Regions from separate parts of the Claveliimonas sp. genome, predicted to be linked through region 2. Evidence: predicted binding sites of a transcription regulator. Region 2 holds the regulator's gene; the other holds the start of a gene.
The links. Region 2 encodes NrdR, which represses ribonucleotide reductase genes. Its sites were predicted from a motif close to CACAANATNTTGTG; they were not measured.

Region 1: WJ238_RS07615 (ribonucleoside triphosphate reductase) is a predicted target of NrdR. The motif match lies at 6,803-6,816, and genes of this name have one in related genera.

What each region holds. Positions count from the first base shown of each region.
Region 1 covers NZ_JAYAZJ010000082.1:8,064-18,435, reverse strand. Annotated here, with positions in the region: gene WJ238_RS07645 (CPBP family glutamic-type intramembrane protease) at 1-668, shown strand, start outside; gene hydF ([FeFe] hydrogenase H-cluster maturation GTPase HydF) at 679-1,893, opposite strand; gene hydG ([FeFe] hydrogenase H-cluster radical SAM maturase HydG) at 1,972-3,393, opposite strand; gene hydE ([FeFe] hydrogenase H-cluster radical SAM maturase HydE) at 3,436-4,491, opposite strand; gene WJ238_RS07625 (MFS transporter) at 4,797-6,038, shown strand; gene WJ238_RS07620 (anaerobic ribonucleoside-triphosphate reductase activating protein) at 6,090-6,782, shown strand; gene WJ238_RS07615 (ribonucleoside triphosphate reductase) at 6,930-9,299, shown strand; gene WJ238_RS07610 (GNAT family N-acetyltransferase) at 9,394-9,858, opposite strand; gene WJ238_RS07605 (TetR/AcrR family transcriptional regulator) at 9,933-10,372, opposite strand, start outside.
Region 2 covers NZ_JAYAZJ010000081.1:41,967-52,338, forward strand. Annotated here, with positions in the region: gene WJ238_RS07360 (Type 1 glutamine amidotransferase-like domain-containing protein) at 1-327, shown strand, start outside; gene WJ238_RS07365 (MOSC domain-containing protein) at 353-811, opposite strand; gene moaA (GTP 3',8-cyclase MoaA) at 818-1,834, opposite strand; gene WJ238_RS07375 (GNAT family N-acetyltransferase) at 2,018-2,476, shown strand; gene WJ238_RS07380 (MFS transporter) at 2,451-2,792, opposite strand; gene WJ238_RS07385 (MFS transporter) at 2,815-3,507, opposite strand; gene WJ238_RS07390 (HD domain-containing protein) at 3,615-4,151, opposite strand; gene ymfI (elongation factor P 5-aminopentanone reductase) at 4,340-5,092, shown strand; gene WJ238_RS07400 (isochorismatase family protein) at 5,121-5,660, opposite strand; gene xth (exodeoxyribonuclease III) at 5,663-6,415, opposite strand; gene truA (tRNA pseudouridine(38-40) synthase TruA) at 6,460-7,194, opposite strand; gene nrdR (transcriptional regulator NrdR) at 7,309-7,770, opposite strand; gene WJ238_RS07420 (PRC-barrel domain-containing protein) at 7,840-8,094, opposite strand; gene WJ238_RS07425 (ABC transporter permease) at 8,140-9,357, opposite strand; gene WJ238_RS07430 (ABC transporter ATP-binding protein) at 9,358-10,134, opposite strand; gene WJ238_RS07435 (carbamate kinase) at 10,308-10,372, opposite strand, start outside.

The DNA.
Region 1 (10,372 bases), on a different contig from region 2:
GTATTGTGGGCGTCCTCAGCTATTTCTTTCCACAGCAGATGCTGGGGGCAGGAGAGGATGTGGGAAGCGTGGTAATGACGCTTCCGGCCTGGTTCTCCCTTTTCCTTGTTGCCCTGACTCCTGCTGTGTGTGAGGAAGTGGCGTTCCGAGGGACTTTTCTTGGATGCTTTCGGAGTATAAGAAATAAATGGATCGGTATTCTGGTTGTTTCAGTAGTATTCGGACTGTTCCATGGAAGCATCTGGAGAGCCATCCCTACAACGATCCTTGGAATTGCAATGGGATATCTTCTGATGGAGACAGATAATATGTTCTATAATATGCTGTTTCATCTTATCAATAATGCAGTGCCGATTCTCCTGCTTCTCTTCCTTTCCATGATGCCCGGGGCCGCTGTGGATCAGAGCCAGATGGCAGAAGTACAGCAGCAGATGGCAGGAGGAGTTTCTCTGATGGTGATGGCAATCTATCTGATGTACTCCTCCGGCGCGCCTCTTTTGCTCTATATAGGAAATTATCTGATCCACAGAGGACAGCCGGGATATACAAAGGGTATATTTCCCAGAGAAAAGAGATGGCAGCTGGTTCTTCTGCTTGTTGTCAGCTTCTTCCTTTTCCTTATGGGAATGCTGCTGATGTTTCTTTCAACAATTGTTGCTCTGGCGTAGCGTGTATTTGTTACAGTGAAAACGGCTGCAGGCAGCGGGGAAGGATGCCGTTCATATGTGCAATGGCCGTGCCGTAATTGGTGATAGGGATGCCGGCGTCTTCCGCGCAGGAGAGCCTGTATTTCATTTCTCTTTCGTTAAGGGTGCATCCGCCGCAGTGGACGATCATGGAAAAGCCGCTTAAATCAGCGGGAAATTCTGTGCCGCTTGTGAAGGAGAACGTAAGGTCCTTGCATCCGGTGTGCTTCCGAATGAGATTCGGAAGCTTGACTGTTCCGATATCCTCGCATTGTCTGTGATGGGTACAGCCTTCTGAGATTAAAATGGTATCATCCTCCTTTAAGGAGTCCAAAGCTCTGGCACCGTCTGCCAGAGTTTTTAAATTCCCTTTGTATCTGGCAAATAAAATAGAAAAAGAGGTGAGAGGGATCTCTTCTGGAACAATTTCGGCGACGTAGGAAAATGCCTGGCTGTCTGTAATGACAAGGTCAGGGGTCCTGCCAAGAGAAGAAAGTGCGGCAGCAAGTTCTGTTTCACGGACAGTCAGGGCATAAGCGCCGGAATCAAGAATATCGCGGATGGTCTGCTGCTGCGGCAGGATGAGACGTCCCTTCGGCGCTGCTTTGTCAATGGGGATGACAAGTATCACCAGACTGGAGGGATGGATCAGATCCCCTACAATGCGTCTTCCTTTGTCTTCCTCAGGAAGACTGGCGGCAAGCATTTCCTTCAATTCAAAGATCCCCTGTCCATTTCTGGCACTGATGCGGACAGTATGGATGTTGTCCGGCAAAGAATCTGTCAGAGGGACAGGAGAGTCGAACGAGGAGAGCAGATCACATTTATTTATGGCAAGAATACAGGGAATCTGCTTCTTTTGTATCTTTTCCAGAATTTTTCCGTCTTCCGGCGTGATACCTTCCAGTGCGTCAATGACAAGGACGGCAATGTCGCAGCGGTTCAGAGCCTGGTGGGCCTTTTGGATGCGCATAAGGCCAAGCTCTCCGCTGTCATCAAGTCCGGGGGTGTCAATGAGGACGACCGGACCCAGGGGGAGAAGTTCCATGGCTTTCATGACAGGATCTGTGGTAGTGCCTTTGATATCGGAAACAATGGCAAGATTTTGGGAAGTTACAGCGTTAATAAGGCTGGATTTTCCGGCGTTGCGCTTTCCGAAAATGCCGATATGAACGCGCTCGGAGCTGGGGGTGTTGTTTAAGCTCATAAAAGTCTCCTTTCGTTAGAGCGGCCGGAGCTTTGTGCAGGCCCCGGCCCGGATTCAAAAAGGTGTTTCTGATTTTTATTAAAAGCGGAAATCACGGCGGTTGTTTTCACGGATCAGGCGGAGATTTTCTTCCACAACAGCCCGTGCCTTAAGATTCGGTACGTTGAGGATTTCCCGATCGATCAGTTTGTCGCCGATGGCTTTTGTTTCAGGGGATGCATAATCCATCAGATATTCTTCCAGAGTCATCAGTGCATTTGGATGGCAGCAGTTTTGGATTTGCCCGCTTTTGCAAAGAGACATGAAACGGTCTCCTGTCCGTCCCTCCCGATAACAGGCAGTGCAGAAGCTGGGAATGTAATCCATTTCCATCAGCCAGCGGACAACTTCATCCAATGTGCGGGTATCGCTGACATCGAACTGCTCTGAGCGTTCATCTTCCGGCTCCGGTTCACAGTATCCGCCTACGCTGGTACGGGAACCGCCGCTGATCTGTGAGATGCCAAGATGAAGGACTCTCTCCCGGCACTTCTGGTTTTCGCGGGTGGAGATGATCATACCGGTGTAGGGAACCGCAATCCGGATACAGGCTACAATCTTGGCGAAGGTATCGTCATCAATCCCGTTATCAAAGGCATCGGCGTCGATATCGTCTGCATGACGGAGGCGAGGGACGCTGATGGTATGAGGGCCGACACCGAAAGCAGCCTCCAGATGTTCGGCATGCATAAGAAGTCCTGTAAATTCATAACGGTACTTATCCAGACCAAAAAGAACGCCGATTCCCACATCGTCGATGCCGCCCTCCATGGCTCTGTCCATTGCAGTAGTGTGGTAATCGTAGTCATGTTTCGGACCGGTAGGGTGGAGCTGAAGATAACTTTTTTTATGGTAAGTTTCCTGGAACAGGATATAAGTGCCGATGCCGGCTTCCTTCAGAAGGCGGTAATTATCTACCGTTGTAGCGGCAATGTTGATATTGACGCGCCGGATGGCTCCGTTCTTATGCTTGATGCTGTAAATGGTATTAATACTGTCCAGATAATAATCCATGGTATTGTGCACCGGATCCTCGCCTGCTTCCAGAGCCAGACGTTTGTGCCCCATATCCTGCAGCGCAATGACTTCCCGCCGGATTTCTTCCTGGGTCAGTTTTTTCCTTGCAATATGTTTGTTCTTCATATGATAGGGGCAGTAGGTACATCCGTTAATGCAGTAGTTGGATAAGTACAAGGGGGCAAACATGACAATACGGTTGCCGTAAAAATCTTTTTTGATCTGTTCGGCCAGCTTGTAAATTTCCTGATTTTTTTCTTCAATATCGCAGTCCAGAAGAACCGCTGCCTCGCGGTGGGACAGTCCTTTACGCTTTTTGGCCTTTTCGATAATGGAATCGATCAGTGCCTCATTGTGCTTGTTTTCTTCAGCGTAGGCAAGCGTGGTGAGGATTTCCTCGTGGTTGATAAAATCATCTGGACATTTTGAGTTTACGTCATACATTTTTCTTTCCTCCGTTATCGCAAGTTTTATACACCGCATTGATCAGGAAATGTTCAAAGAATCTCCGCGGTGTGTCAGAATATGATAACCGACTGCCTCCATACGCTTTTCCAGCTTTTCTTTTCCCTCTGCAGCCTCCTCGCCGTCAGACAGTTTATTGTCGTAAAGGGAATAATCTTTTCGGTGGGTTTTCGGAGAGAGATTGGGCATAACAACATTTGCACCGGCCAGGATTCCAAGTTCTCTTCCGTTCTCCTGGATTGTGCCAAGAGCGGTGGTGGCAGGAAGAAGAACCTTTGGGAGCATCAGGCGGAGAAGTCCCAGCATAAACAGGGTCAGCTCCAGGGTGCCGGCAGGTTCCCTGGCAAATACGGTATCCCGGTGAGGGATAAAAGGCCCGATCCCTACCATATGAGGATTCAGCTTTTTGATAAACAGCATGTCATCGGCCAGATTTTCCGCGCTCTGGAAAGGAGAACCTACCATAAAACCAGTGCCTACCTGATATCCGATGGCCTTCAGGTCCCACAGGCAGGCCTGCCGGGATGAAGAGCTAAGACAGGCCGGATGAAGCCGGGCATAGTGACCGGCGTCAAAGGTCTCGTGACGGAGAAGATAGCGGTCTGCCCCAGCGTCAAAAAATGCCTGATAGGAATGATGGGCCTTCTCTCCGATAGAGAGGGTCACGGCACAGTCCGGCCACAGGTCTTTGATCTGAGAAATCAGATGTACCATGCGGTCATCTGTGAACCAGCCGTCCTCACCCCCCTGGAGTACGAAAGTGCGGAACCCCAGGGAATAGCCTTCCCGGCAGCAGGAGAGTATCTCCTCTTCAGTGAGACGGTAGCGGTACACATTGCGGTTGCTTTTTTGAATGCCGCAGTAATAGCAGTCGTTTTTACAGTAGTTTGTAAATTCGATCAGGCCGCGGATATAGACGCTGTGTCCGTAATGGTGATGCCGCACTTCTCTTGACAGGGCAAAAAGATAAGAGGCATCCTCTGTGGTTCGGTTTGTGATCAGATGGATCCACTCGTCCCTGGACAGAGTATGAGTCTGATGCAGTTTGTCGATCAGCAGGCGATTGGTCTGTTTCATCTGTGCGTTTAACCTCCTAAAAAAACCTGCACCGATGGCGCAGGCAAAAGGCGGGAGATTCCATCTCCCTTCTTGATTCATGCTGGAAGCGCCTTTTTACTCAGGTGTTACCCTTTGTAATCAGTACGGTATTTCTGATATTGTATCATGTAAGGAGGAAAATGGGAATACTTTACAGAAACTTTACAAGATATGCGCAGTAGAATTGACAAACCCCATTTATACTGGAGTATAATAGTTAAAGTGCGCTGTAATTTAATTGCGAAAAGGAAAATGCCCGACAGGGCAGGGAAAAGGAGAAAACAATGAAACAAAAACAAAAATATACCTCTCTGGAAAAAGCCTGGATTTTGTATGATGTTGGAAACTCGGCGTTTGTACTTCTGGTTTCCACGATCATTCCTATCTATTTCAATTACTTGTCAGAATCTGCAGGCCTTTCTTCTGTGACTTATCTTGCATACTGGGGTTATGCGGCCTCTGTCGCCACTTTGGCAGTTGCTTTTATCGGGCCTGTCTTTGGTGCGGTGGCCGACACTAAAAACTATAAAAAGAAAATTTTTCTTGTTACTGTGCTGGTGGGCGTGATCGGCTGTATTGCCATGGGGATCGCTGCCACATGGCTGGGATTTCTGGTGATCTTTGTGATCGCCAAGATCGGCTATTCTGCAAGTCTTGTGTTTTATGATTCTATGCTTCACGATGTGACAACGCCGGAAAAACTGGATGAGGTTTCTTCCCAGGGATATGCCTGGGGATATATCGGAAGCTGTATTCCCTTTATCATCAGTCTTGGGATTGTGCTGGGAGCAGAACCTCTCGGCCTTTCCATGCAGACGGCGATGGGGATTTCTTTTGCCGTAGTGGCGGTGTGGTGGATTGTTTCGTCTTTTCCGCTGCTGAAAAACTACCGCCAGATCCATTATGTGGAAAATACGCCCGGACTTGTGGGGAAAAGTTTTCGGAGACTTTGGGAGACATTAAAAGGCATGAAAGATGACCGGAAGATTCTATTGTATCTTCTTGCGTATTTCTTTTATATTGATGGTGTTTACACGATCATAGAGATGGCTACCGCATATGGAACGGCATTGGGGCTGGATACCACAGGGCTTCTTCTGGCGCTTCTTGTCACTCAGATCGTGGCCTTTCCATCGGCGATTGCCTTTGGAAAGTTTACGGAAAAATACCCGTCCGAAAATCTGATCACCATCTGTATCCTGGCCTATACGGCCATTGCGGTATATGCACTGTTTTTAAACAGCCAGCTGCAGTTCTGGATTTTGGCAGTATGTGTGGGATTGTTCCAGGGAGGCATACAGGCGCTGTCCCGCTCCCATTTTGCAAAATTAATTCCGCCCCAGAAATCAGGGGAATATTTTGGGATTATGGATATCTGCGGAAAAGGAGCTTCCTTTATCGGAACTGCCCTGGTAGGATTTGTTTCACAGGTCACGGGCAGCACAAACCAGGGCGTTGCCGTTCTGGCGGTGGTTTTTGTAGTGGGATTGGTTTTATTCCGCGTTTCTGTACGAATAAAAAAATAGTAATCTCTACCTGCCTGTGATAGAATAAAATAAAAGCAGGAGATGAGAGATATGATAATACAAGGATTGCAGAAATTAACATTGCTGGACTATCCCGGAAAGGTTGCCTGCACCATATTTACGGCAGGATGTAATTTCAGGTGTCCGTTTTGCCACAATGCCTCCCTTGTGATCGATACATCAGCGAATGAGACCATACCGGAAGAGGAGATTTTCCGATTTCTCACCAAACGCCAGGGGATCCTTGACGGCGTGTGCATCAGCGGCGGAGAGCCATTGATACAGGACGGGATCGAAGAATTTATCCGGCAGATCAAAGAGATGGGGTATGATGTGAAACTGGACACCAACGGAAGCTTTCCGGATAAGCTGATCCGGCTTGTGGAAGCAGGACTGATCGATTATGTGGCAATGGATATTAAAAATTCCCAGGAGCATTACGGAAAAACGATCGGGATAGAAGATTATGATATCAGAGATGTACATAGAAGTGTCAAGTATCTGATGTCGGGAGAAGTACCCTATGAATTTCGAACGACTGTTGTGCGGGAATTTCATCAAAGGTCGGATTTTGCTTCTATTGGACGGTGGATCCGGGGAGCCAGGGAGTATTACCTTCAGCAGTTTGTAGATTCAGGGGATCTGATCCGTCCCGGACTGCACGGCTATAATAAAGAAATTATGGAGCAGGCCCTGGAGGTTGTGAAAAAGGACGTAGAATCTGCAAAACTGCGTGGTTTATAGAAAATATGAGGGAACATAATAACAACATGTTGTGAAGAAGACGAAAAGTGTGCACAACATGTTGTTATTTTGTATTGACTCTTACGGAGATAAGGTGGTATGATAAAAGAACCAGCACAAAAGAAAAATAAAAGGGGAGGTCATTTCATGTATCAGGTAGTAAAAAGAGACGGACAGATCGCGGAATTTGATATTGCCAAGATCAGTATCGCCATCACAAAAGCGTTTGAAGCACAGAACAGGCAGTATCATCCGTCCATCATAGATATGCTGTCGCTGAAGGTGACTGCAGATTTTGAGCCGAAGATCAAAAAGGATCTGATCCAGGTAGAGGATATTCAGGACAGCGTAGAGCAGGTGCTTGTCCAGGCAGGTTACGGCGATGTGGCAAAAGGATATATCCTTTATCGTAAAAACCGGGAGAAGATCCGCAATCTCAAATCGACCATGTTGGATTATAAGGAAATTGTTGACAATTATGTTAATGTTTCCGACTGGCGTGTGAAAGAAAATTCTACAGTAACTTATTCTGTGGGAGGTCTGATCTTAAGCAATTCAGGAGCGATCACAGCAAATTACTGGCTGTCGGAAATCTATGATGAGGAGATCGGGCAGGCTCACAGAAATGCGGATATCCATCTTCATGACCTTTCCATGCTGACCGGATACTGTGCAGGATGGTCGCTGAAGCAGCTGATCCAGGAAGGGTTGGGAGGAATACCGGGAAAAATTTCCTCTTCTCCTGCAAAGCATTTGAGCGTTCTTTGCAACCAGATGGTAAACTTCCTGGGAATCATGCAGAATGAATGGGCCGGCGCGCAGGCATTCTCTTCTTTCGATACTTATCTGGCGCCGTTTGTCAAGGTGGACAATTTAAGCTATGACAGTGTGAAAAAGTGTATAGAATCGTTTATTTACGGAGTGAACACACCGTCCAGATGGGGTACACAGGCACCGTTTTCCAATATTACTCTGGACTGGACTGTTCCGAATGACCTTGCCAACCTTCCGGCGATCGTCGGCGGCAAGGACATGGATTTTACATACGGAGACTGTAAGAAAGAGATGGATATGATCAATAAGGCGTTCATTGAGATCATGATCGAGGGAGATGCTCACGGACGCGGATTCCAGTATCCGATCCCGACTTACTCCATCACCAGTGATTTTGACTGGTCTGATACGGAAAATAACCGTCTTCTCTTTGAGATGACAGCAAAATACGGAACACCATACTTCTCTAACTACATTAACAGTGATATGGAGCCGAGCGATGTAAGAAGCATGTGCTGCCGTCTGCGTCTTGATCTTCGTGAGCTTCGCAAAAAATCAGGCGGATTTTTCGGAAGCGGCGAGAGCACAGGATCCATTGGAGTTGTGACCATCAACATGCCAAGGATCGCTTACCAGTCTGAAAACGAAGAAGAGTTTATGAGCCGTCTGGACCGGCTGATGGATATTTCTGCCCGCTCTTTGCATGTAAAGAGACAGGTTATTACCCAGCTTCTGGAAGGCGGACTGTATCCGTATACAAAACGTTATCTTGGAACATTTGACAATCATTTCTCCACGATCGGACTTGTGGGAATGAATGAAGCCGGACTCAACGCAAAATGGATCGGCAAGGATATGACGCATAAGGAGACACAGGAATTTTCCAAGAGAGTTCTTAATCATATGAGAGAAAGACTGTCCGGATATCAGGAAGAATACGGCGATCTTTACAATCTGGAAGCAACACCGGCAGAGTCAACCGCTTACCGGTTTGCGAAACATGATGTGGAGCAGTTCCCGGATATCATTACAGCGGCAGAGGACTGCGGCACGCCATATTACACCAACAGTTCTCATTTGCCTGTAGGATATACAGAAGATATTTTTGACGCTCTGGACATTCAGGATGATCTGCAGACACTGTACACATCAGGAACCGTGTTCCATGCGTTCCTGGGAGAGAAGCTTCCTTCCTGGAAGTCAGCCGCTTCTCTGGTACGTAAGATAGCAGAAAATTACAAATTGCCTTATTATACAATGTCACCGACTTACTCTATCTGTAAGGATCACGGTTATATTTCGGGCGAGCACTATACTTGTCCGGAGTGCGGCAATGTAACAGAAGTTTACAGCCGTATTACAGGATACTACCGTCCGGTTCAGAACTGGAATGACGGAAAGGCACAGGAATTTAAGGATCGTAAAGTATATGACTTGAGTCATTCTCACTTCCATGTAAAATCCAAGGCAGGAGAAAAGATCGATGAGGTCATGAAGGCAGAGGCGGATGCACCGAGAAAGCTTCTGTTTACAACAAAGACCTGTCCTAACTGCAAGATAGCCAAGAATGCACTGGAAGAGGCCCATGTGGATTATGAGATGATCGATGCGGAGGAAAATAAAGATCTGGCAAAGAAATATGGGATCATGTCTGCGCCGACCCTTGTGCTTGTAGGAAAAGACGGTGTGCAGAAGCTTACAAACGCATCCAATATTAAGAAATATACGGAAGAAAACGAATAGATTGACGTTTCGTATGGAAGTGTAAAAAAGAACGCCCGGCTATGAAAAGTAGCCGGGCGTATTCGTTTTATATAATTTTTTAAAATTTCTGCCATCAGGATAACTTATCCTTGATCATCTGATAATAGGGCAGTTCTTCATATCCGAGCCGCTCATACAGAGAAATTGCTCTGGTGTTCTCGTGGGTTACTTCCAGACGGATACGCCGTGCCTGCGGATATTCTTTTTCCAGCCACTGAAAAACTTCAGTGCCGTATCCCTTTCCCCTGGCATTACTTTTGAAAAAAAGTTCATCAAACCATACCTGGATGCCGCCTGCTTCGTTGTTCCAGGTGATAGCCAGGTTAGCATATCCGGTAATCCTTTCTGCCGGCGACTGATCTGTCTCTTCCAGAACAAGGATCCTTGCGAGAGGACTTTTCTCTATTGCCGCTGTGATGGTCCGGTGAAAATTTTCTTCAGGGACTGTGTGAAGGCAGGCAGGGCTTCCGTAAAATTCTTTCATCATTGCGATAACTTCTTCCCTGTCAGCCTCGGTAATGTCTCTGATCATCAGCATTGATAAACCCTCCTTTTGCTTTGTGGGTTCATCATATCATGAGAAGCAAAGGAAAGCAACCTGTATAACCCCATCTACATAAGCCCATCGAGATAAGTTGTCAGAAGACGCCGTATATTTCCCTCAAAATCAGCATCTCCATTCTTCAGGCACCACTCGAATACATTGCCGATTACGATAATACGGATATCCGTGGTGACTTCCTCCAGAGGATGCTTTAAGTGGAGGATACCAGCGTCGATCGCCCTCTGCAGATAGTGCTGGACAGTAACGATAGGATAGGGACGCTCTGTTCGGATATCAGGATTTAAAGACTGATTTTTTGGTGTGTAATAGTTTGATACAAAATCAAGGCCAAGCTCGCGGCAATAGTGGGCATAATTTAAATAAACATGGATAATGGCCGTCTTGGCTTCTTCGGCGTTGGCGGGAAGTTCAAGACAATCGGGATCAATACTTGGCTGTTCTTCAATATAATAAGATAAAAGATCATCCTTTGTTTTAAAATGGTGAT
Region 2 (10,372 bases):
GAAATGAAAAGGACCGGAACAGACAAACTCCTGATCCGTGAAGTGGAAAAGGGAAAGCTGTATATCGGAGAGTCCGCCGGCGCTATTATCACCTCGCCGGATATCGGCTATTCCGCCGCCATGGATGCACCTGAAGCAGCTCCCCGGTTAACGGATCATTCCGGCCTTGACCTTGTTCCTTTCTATGTGGTTCCCCACTACAAAGGTTCCTTTCTTGGAAAGGAAGCACAGAACATCGAAGAAGAGTTCTCTCACTCTTTAAACTTAAAACTTCTCACTGACCATCAGGCTTTGCTGATAGAAGGTGAGCGTGAAACACTCTTCTGATTTCTGCCTGGTATTCTTAATGAACTTAACTGATCTGCTGCGGAAGCTTTGCCTGCATTTCTTCTCCCGGGCGAAGCTCTCCGCCTTTTATCACTTCTGCAAACACTCCCTGGGTAGGCATGATACATTCACCCATTCTCTGATAAATAGCGCAATGGGAATGGCATTCCTTTCCAATCTGAGTGATCTTCAATTCCACCGGGCCACAGTAGAGCATAGTTCCTACCGGAAGCGCCGCAAAATCCAGCCCTTCTACTACAAGATTTTCTCCAAAAGCTCCGTCCTCTACTCCCGCTCCTCTTTGATTAAACTCTTTTACCCGGTCATAGGACAAAAGGCTCACCTGGCGGTGCCACTTTCCTGCATGGGCATCCCCTTCTATTCCAAAATCTTTTATAAAGCGGGCAGATGAGACTGCCTTTTTTTCCACGCCGCGTACCGTACTGATACAGATTGCCTTTACTGTTCCCTTCAATTGTTCCATTGTCTGTTATCCTCCTATTGATGACATGGGATTTTCTTCTGTCATATCTGACGGTTTCTCAAAGCAATGAGCACACGCCTTTTCCCACACCGCATTTCTGATTGCTTCTTCTATGTTTTCTTCCCTGCACGCCGCCTCATCCAAAGAGCGCAGAATATGTTTCAGATCTATTCCGTCTTCATAGCAAAGACAGGTTTTCAAATATCCCTGTGCCGTCAGCCTCACCCTGTTGCAATCCTGGCAAAACTTCCCGTGAATGGCACTGATAAATCCGATATCTCCAAGAAATCCGGGAATATGATAATATCTGGCCGGGCCGCATCCGTGAACCCCGGGGCTTTCCTCCATATCGGGATACCGTTTCTTCATCTGCTCCAGCAGCTCCTTATGACTCATGGACTGGATACTCTTTCCAAGGCCGATGGGCATCATTTCTATGAAACGTACATCCACCGGCATCTCTTTTGCAAGCTTTGTCATCCCGATCCATCCGGCGCTCTGATCCGGTTTTGGAAATCCGCCTTCTTCCGCCATTTTCTCCCAATCCAAAGAAACTGCATTTATCTTAACTTTCACCCCGATATGCAGCGCTTTCTCCACCGCCTGAAGCACCGTTTTTATCTCTCCGCCGCCGGTGATCATGCGAAAAAGCTCTCTGTCCCTTGTGTCCATGCTGATATTGATTCCGTCCACTCCGGCTTCTTTCAAAGCCTCCAGATGTTCGGCAAGAAGGATCCCGTTTGTTGTCAGCGTCACAGTCTCAATACCGGGAACTTCCTTAAGACGTCTGATAAGTCCGGCACAGCCTTTTCTTACGAGGGGTTCGCCGCCTGTCACTTTAATGTGCCGGATTCCCAGCCTGGCCGCACACTGAACAACCATTATAATTTCTTCATAAGTGAGGATTTCAGCCATGGAAACCGTCTTAATTCCTTCCGGCATACAGTACCGGCAGCGCAGATTGCATCTGTCCGTAATAGATATCCTCAAATAATTGATCTCTCTGCCATATTGATCCTGCATATTTCATCCTCCCTTCCTCTGAAAATTTGCTATCCTGCCTAACGACATTCTATCACATAATTTTCATTTTTCCAGAATCCCGGCACATTTTTCTTTCCTCCCTTGCAGAAAGAAAACAAAGCCTATATAATAGCAGCGTCAGTGTACACCGGTACCGTTTTTATTGATAAGGAGATTTGATCCATGATTTTAAGAGAATATCAGCCTTCTGATTTAAAAGAAATTTTAGAATTGTTTTATCATACCGTTCACTCTGTAAATGCCAAAGACTATACTCCGCAGCAGCTGGATGCCTGGACAGGCGGCACTGCTTCTTTCGAAGCCTGGAATACTTCTCTTTTGGAGCATAAAACATTTGTGGCTGCTGAAGGCGGTATCATTATCGGATTCGGAGACATAGATAAAAAGGGGTACCTGGACAGACTGTATATCCACAAAGATTTCCAGCGCCGTGGCATTGCCTCCACTATCTGTGATGCTCTGGAATCTGCCGTCCAGGTACCCCTTATTACGACCCACGCTTCCATCACCGCCCGTCCTTTTTTTGAAAAACGTGGTTACCGCGTGGTAAAGGAGCAGACAGTGATGCGCATGGGCGTTTCACTTACAAATTATCTTATGGAGAAAGACTTCGGCGATTGATCCGGTAAACAGCAAGTCCCAGAGGTACCGTCAGAGCAAGCACCGGATAAAACATCTGAATGCTCACATTTCCATACAGGACTCCTCCAAGCATAGGTCCAAGAGACATTCCCAGATCCAGTCCAATATAATACGTACTGTTTGCCAGCCCTCTTTTTCCTTCTCCGGCAAGAAGAATGGCCTTTGACTGACAGGCTGAACACATCATCCCATAACCGCCCGCCATAAAAGCCGCTGCCAGGAGCATCGTGATATTGCGGTTCATCACGCCCAGCAGGATAATCCCTATCAGGGCGCTGCATGAACTTAAAATCATAAAAAAGGAAAACGGACGGCTGTCAAAAAGACTGGGTTGCACAGTACGGTATCGCAAACAGCATAATAATAAATGCAATAGGGAGCACCTTCTTTTCCACAACCTGTACTCTTCTTTTTTCCTGATTTTCTCTTTCTTCTTTCGATAGCGTCGGTTCCCCTTTGTTCTGAACAAACTGTATAACAACAACAATCAATATACTGAATGCGGCTGCTACCAGAAACGCCGGCCTGTAGCCGATCCTTTCATACAGACTGACACCCACAGCCGGAGCCGCCGCCATCGCCAGTGCGTTCATAGCGCCGTAAATTCCCATTCCGGAACCAATCTTTTCTTTCGGGAGCAGCGTGGACATCCAGGTGGAAATACAGACAGAGCAAAGGGAAAAACCTATTCCATTTACAATTCTGGCTGCCACAATAAAAAGAGGCGACTGTGCGGCTGCGTATCCCACACTGGCCGCTGCCATTAATACTGCACCAATAAAAGACAGCTTATATTTACTGATTTTATCAGTAAGATTTCCAACAAAAGGGCGGCAAAAAAGGGAACAAATATTCATGAGTCCTCCGATCACTCCCATCAAAGCCGCACTTGCGCCCAAATTTTCCGAAAATCCTGTAATAAGAGGCGTCACAAGCATAGGACTTGCAAAATAAAAAAATCCCGAAATCAAAATCAGGATCCTGTCTCTCGTAACTATGTTCTGTTTCAAAAAAATACTCTCCCTTCCCGGCATATCTTGCCTTTCACATCAATGTGCAAAGAAAGACGCAGCCTAAACCGCATCTCTTCTTTGCACACTGCCATGTTCCCTTAAAATCATTCAAAATTCTTTTCAATCAACGCACAGTATTCCTGAAATGCAGCTTCCTCCGCAAACACAGACTGGAGCGCATCTCTTATTCCTTTGTAATACCAGCCGATCATCTTTTTATCTTTCATGCGAAAACGGTTCCAAAGGTCTTCCCCGACTTTAGGGTAATCCCTGTCTATGTCTCTCATATTTGACAGTTTATCTGCCAGAGCGATCATCTGCACCTCTCTTGGGGCCTGTCCGATTGAATGGATGGTTGCGCTTTTCCTTTCCATCCATGTCTTTGATTTATCTTCGCTCTCCCCCAGCACCATACCGGCTACTCTGGGGGAAAATTCCAGCGCCAGGACATCTGCCGTGACTCCCTCACAATCCTCTATGGTATCATGCAACACTGCAGCGCTGATAATTTCTTCATCCTTCGTCATTCCTGCCACGATTTCTCCCACTTCAATCGGATGGACGATATAAGGACGCCTTGTGCCTTTCCTTAGCTGTCCCTCATGCGCCTTTGTCGCAAATTGAATTGCCCGCTCTATCATATTCATACCTCTTTTTCATCCTCTGAATCCACTTTACATGCCTACATCATAGCACCTGTACTGATAAATAGCAACGCATAAATGACCTGCAATCAGATGAATTTCCCGTCAAAATGTGTTACTATGTTATATATTGGACAGCAGATCCTTCTGCTGCCCTTCTGATCTTTTCAAAAAGGAGCTGTCATATGAAAACATACACTTCTTCTGCCGAACATTTTGTGTTGATTACCGGGGCTTCCCGCGGCATCGGAAGAGCATGCGCCCTTCTTTTTGCCCGTATGGGATGGCATATTTTTCTCAACTGCCGCCGCTCTTTCCTGGAGCTTCAGGAAGTAGAAAAGAAGATCCAAAGCGAAACTCCCGGAAGCTGCACGATTCTCCCCGGTGATGTGGGGAACCCCGAAGATGTGCGGCAGATCTTTGATGCAATTTATCAGATATGTCCCTGCCTGGATGTTCTCATCAACAACGCCGGCATCGCCCACATCGGGCTTCTCACGGATATGACTGATCAGCAGTGGCAGGATATTATCAACACAAATCTTTCTTCTGTATTTTATTGCTGCCGCAGTGCCGTTCCCCCTATGATAACAAGAAAACAGGGTCGGATCATCAATATTTCTTCCATGTGGGGAACCAGCGGCGCTTCCTGCGAAGCTGCCTATTCCGCTTCCAAATCAGGAGTGCACGGTCTGACACGGGCGCTGGCAAAAGAGCTGGCCCCCAGCAACATTCAGGTAAACGCTGTCGCATGCGGCGTCATTGATACTGCCATGAACAGCCAGTTGGACGCCAGGGAACGGCAGACTCTGGAAGAAGATATCCCTTCCGGCAGATTCGGCCGCCCTGAAGAAGTCGCCCGGCTTGTCTGGGATCTTTCCCAAGCTCCCGATTATCTCACCGGACAGATCATAGGAATAGACGGAGGGTATATCTGATGATATACCCTCCATTTTTTCTTCTTTTTTATTTTACCAGCCTCTGGATTTTTTTACTCTCCTCTGTACCCGCTGCGCCGAGAAGCTCAAAAAGCAGGGCTTCATATGTTGTCAGCACAGCCCCTTCCTCCTGTGCGCGCAGAATCGCCATCTCTTTGTCCGTATCTTTTCTGCTGGAAATGCAGTCTGTCACAAGAACCGGAATATATCCGTGCGCGCGCAGATCGATCAAAGTCTGGAGCACACAGATATGGGCCTCGATTCCGCACAGGATAATATATTTCTTCTCCTGTATGGACGGACATTCTTTTAGAACATCTTCATAAGCGCTGAAGCGGATCTTCTCCACAAATTCCTCTGTACGGGCAGCCTCCCTGATCTCCTTTACAGTGGCCCCCAGCCCCCTGGTATACTGCTGGGTCAGAAATACAGGCACATCCAAAGTGCAAAGTCCTGCAAGAAGGATCGATGAATTTTCGATGAGACCTTCTTTTCCCGACATTGCCGGAACCAGTTTTTCCTGGTAATCAATTACAATTGCTGCTGTATGTTCGCGTTCTATTTTCATATCTACTCCATCTCCAATACAACCGGGCAGTGATCCGAGCCCATGATATCTGTCAATATTTCTGCATTTTTCAAGCGGTTTTCCAGACAAGCAGACACACAGAAATAATCAATGCGCCACCCTGCATTCTTCTCTCTTGCTTTAAACCGGTAGGACCACCAGGAATAAATACCCTCCTGATCCGGATAAAAATAGCGGAAGGTATCAATGAATCCTGCATCCAGAAGGGCGGTAAATTTCTCCCTCTCCTCGTCAGTAAAACCTGCATTCTTTCGGTTTGTCTTAGGATTTTTCAGATCGATCTCCTTATGAGCCACATTCAGATCTCCACAGAAAACAACCGGCTTTTTCTCTTCCAGCTTCTTCAGATAAGCCAGGAAATCTTCTTCCCAATGCATCCGATACGGCAGCCTGGCCAGCTCATTCTGTGAATTGGGAGTATATACCGTAATAAAATAGTAGTCAGGAAACTCCAGAGTGATTACCCGGCCTTCCTGATCGTGCTCTTCTATTCCGATTCCATAGGATACAGAAATGGGTTCCTCCCTGGTAAATACCGCTGTGCCGGAATACCCCTTCTTCACCGCATAGTTCCAATACTGGTGATATCCCGGTGTTTCAAGGACAAGCTGTCCCTCCTGCATTTTTGTCTCCTGTATACAGAAAATATCTGCGTCCGCTTCTTTAAAAAAATCCATGAAGCCTTTCTGCACACACGCGCGGATCCCATTTACATTCCATGAAACAAATTTCATCTTTTGTTCTCCCTTCTGTCGTATCTGCCTGTGGCAGGCGGCAGTTAATAATATACTTTTCTTAAAAACAATCCCCTGGCCGGAGCAAGGAATCCGGCAAGACTTCTGTCCTCCGCTGCGATCACTACCGGAAGCTTGGATGCATCTCTCCTGCCTGTCCCCACTTCCAGCAGCGTTCCTGTCAGGATCCGCACCATATGATACAAAAATCCCGAACCATAGTAGGTAATCCGCACCTTTTCTCCGGAACGTACGATCTTGATATTATAAATTTTACGTACGGTATCATTTGTATCTTTATTATCTGTAAAACTGACAAAATTCTTGACGCCGATCAGATATTTTGTCGCATCTCTCATTGCCTCTATATCCAGTTTTTCGGGATAATGATAACAATATCTGCGGGAAAATACATCCGGCTTCTCCCTGCAGTCAATATAGTATTCATACTTTTTTCCCTTTGCGCTTTTTCGGGCATGGAAATTGTTTTTCACCAGCTCTACTTTCAAGATACGGATATCTTCCGGCAGATAGCGATTCAGAGATTCCTTCAATTCTTCCGGATCGTAGAGTCCTGACAACTTTACACTGGCCACCTGTCCTCTGGCGTGTACGCCGCTATCTGTCCTCCCGGATCCGTCCACCTGAACCCGGTATCCCACAATTTTTCCAAGGCTCCACTCTATGATATACTGGATCGTATTGTCTGTGGTCGCCTGCCGCTGCCATCCCTGGTAACGGCTGCCGTCATAGGCAATCGTCAGCTTATAGTTTCTCATATCACTCACCCAATCTATCTGAATTTCCATTGAAATTTTTATAACAAAAGAAGAAGCCATTTCATGCTTCTTCTTTTATCTTATCACTTTCCCCGGGGATACGCAATTCATTTCTTAAGCATTTCCCCGATCCAGAATTTTCTTTATTTCATCCATGAATGTGTTGACATCTTTAAATTCACGATATACGGAAGCGAATCTGACATAGGCCACTTCATCCAGTTTTTTCAGCTCATCCATTACGATCTCTCCAATCGTGCTGCTGGGAATTTCTTTTTCCTCAAGGCTGAAAATTTCTGTTTCAATGTGATCGATACATTTCTGTATCTCTTCTGCTGAAACCGGCCGTTTATAGCAGGCACGAAGTACTCCCGATTCTATTTTCCCGCGGTTATACTGCTCTCTGTTATTATCCTTCTTAATGATGATCAGAGGGATCGTTTCGACTTTTTCATATGTAGTGAACCGTTTTCCGCAGACGTCGCAGGAACGTCTTCTGCGAATGGAATTTCCGTCCTCCGCCGGTCTGGAATCGATCACTCTGGTATCCGGATGGCTGCAATATGGGCATTTCATCTTGGCTTACGTCCTTTCTTCTGATTATATCTCCAGTATATAACCCCCGAATAGAAATTGTCAATTTTTTTACTTTTGTCTGTGGTGTTTTTCTTCATGTACTTCTACCAGAATAATATCCGGACCGATTTTCTGGATGCAGCAAAACGGAATTACATATTCCCCGCCGTCTCCAAACCATCCGCACAATTTCCCCCCTTTGGGGACAATAATGGATTCTATACATCCGCTGCATTCATCAAAGACAAGATCCGCCACATACCCTAACTTTCTGCAGTCGCATGCATTGATCACTTCTTTTTGCTGAAAGTCGCAAAGCCGCATTTTATCACCTCTTCTGCTATTTTATGCAAAAAAGGCAAATAGGTGTTAAGGCGCCATCACTTTTTCACTTTTAAAGGCACGGGCAATACAAGCTGTAAGTACTCCTCCTACAACCAGTGTTTCCGCCAGCGTTACTATATACTGCATCACCGTAATGTCTTTTGCCAGGATTCCCTGCAGCGCCAGTGCACTGTTGTAGATCGGAATGTAATACCTGGAAGGATCCGGCGTTCCGGTCTGGAACATAGTGAGAAGTCCGATTACAAGGACAAGCATATAAACCGGCGTAATATAGCTGGTTGCCTCTTTTGTTGTCTTCGCAAATACGGAAATAAGCGCTACAATAGCTGCATATAAAAATGCGATTGCAACAAGGAGAAGAGCCAGCATAACCGTCTGTTCCACATCCATCTGCAGATTCAGGCTTCCGCCGCTTGTTCCTGTCATGGATCTCATCATCAGCGGCATGCAGATAACCATTACTGCTACATAGATCAGGGAAGAAATCCCCGATATTACCATAAGGGCAAATACTTTTCCAAGTACAATAGAAGTCCGCTTGATAGGAGCGACCAAAAGGCTCGCCATAGTTCCCCGCTCTTTTTCACCGGCAATCATATCTGCACCGATTCCCATAGCTCCTGCAAACAGCAGTATTGTAATAAAGTAAGGAAGCATCAGCCCAAGGGCTTTTCCGCTTGCTTTATCCTCATCCTGTATTTCCATCCTGTCATTGTCTGAATTTACGGTGAATACTATAGTTGCCTCCGCATTTCCCATTCTTCCTGCCAGAAGCACCTGACGGTAAGCTTCCAGAGTTCCTCCTGAAATCTCCTGGTAAGCCTGTGCAGAATAATCTTCTGATGGATTATAGTAAGTCTTGATCTGTGGAATCTCATCTCCCGACTCGTACTGACTGATCGCAGAATCAAAATTTTCCGGAAATTCAATAATTAGATCGGCCGTTCCCTGCAGGATTTCATCTTCTGCCTGCTTTCTTTGTCCGTCATTTTTCACCTCTTTCAGATCGTAATCATACTCGCCTGACTCTAAAAACGCCTGAAAAGTTTCCGGCTGATTCTGAATATAGACAATTTCCTGATGTTCTTCCAGATCCTCTTCCATATTCTCTGCAAGATTACTGATGATCGTAAGAATCACTACCATGATAAGAACCGGCAGCAGAAAGACAGAAAATACCATTTTCCGGTCTTTAAAAATTCTCGCCATCTCTTTTCCGAAAATCTGTTTTATGCCGTTCATCTACATCTCCCCCTTCCCTGCTGCTGTATACAATTGAAAGAACGCGTCTTCAAGATCATGGGCTCCCGTGCAGGAAAGGAGTTCATGAAGCGTCCCCTCCGCTTCTTTCTTTCCATCAATGATCATGCCGATGCGGTCACAAAGCTTTTCTGCTTCTGACATAATATGCGTAGAAATGATCACTAATTTTCCTTCTTCCTTCAATTTCTTCAGATAATCTGTCACGCCTCTGGCAGTCACAATATCAAGACCGTTTGTAGGCTCGTCAAAAATAACGATATCCGGATCATGTACCAGACTTACTGCAATGGCAGCTTTCTGTTTCATACCGGTGGACAGCTCTTTGATCCTCTTATGAGCAAACTCTTCAATTCCAAAATAAGAGAAAAGTTCCTGTCTTCTCTTTTCCAGCATGTCTTCCGGCACCTTATGGAGTCTTCCGAAAAACCGGAACATATAATCCGGGTCAAACTGCTCGTCCAGTTTAATATCACTTGTCAGGAAACCGATACGCCTCTGTACCTCCTCCGGCTCCTCCTGAACCTCATGCCCATCTACATAAATCTGCCCCTCTGTGGGTTTAATGATCGTTGAAATACAACGCAGGGTTGTCGTTTTCCCTGCCCCATTCGGACCCAGGAGACCATATATTTCTCCCGGCTTTGCAGTGAGACTTAAACCGTCCACCGCTCTTTTATACGGATCTTTTGTATGAGATTCCGCCATCTGTTTCTTGTTCAGCTTATAAATTTTTGTCAGATTCTTAATCTCAACCATGTCTGCTCTCCTCCCTCTATTGTGCCACTGACTTAATACAAGTATATACCCTCCCCCGAGAAATTTGTCAATAGAAAAATGTATTCTGTTAAAAAAAACACTCTGCCATCTGCAATTTCCGCATTCTGACAGAGTGTTTTCTTTTGTTTTTTATTTTCTCAAACCAGGTACTCTTATTTTATGATCGTTCCTGTTCTTCCCCGCAGTCCGTCTTTCAGTTTTTCCAGAGAAGTAATCA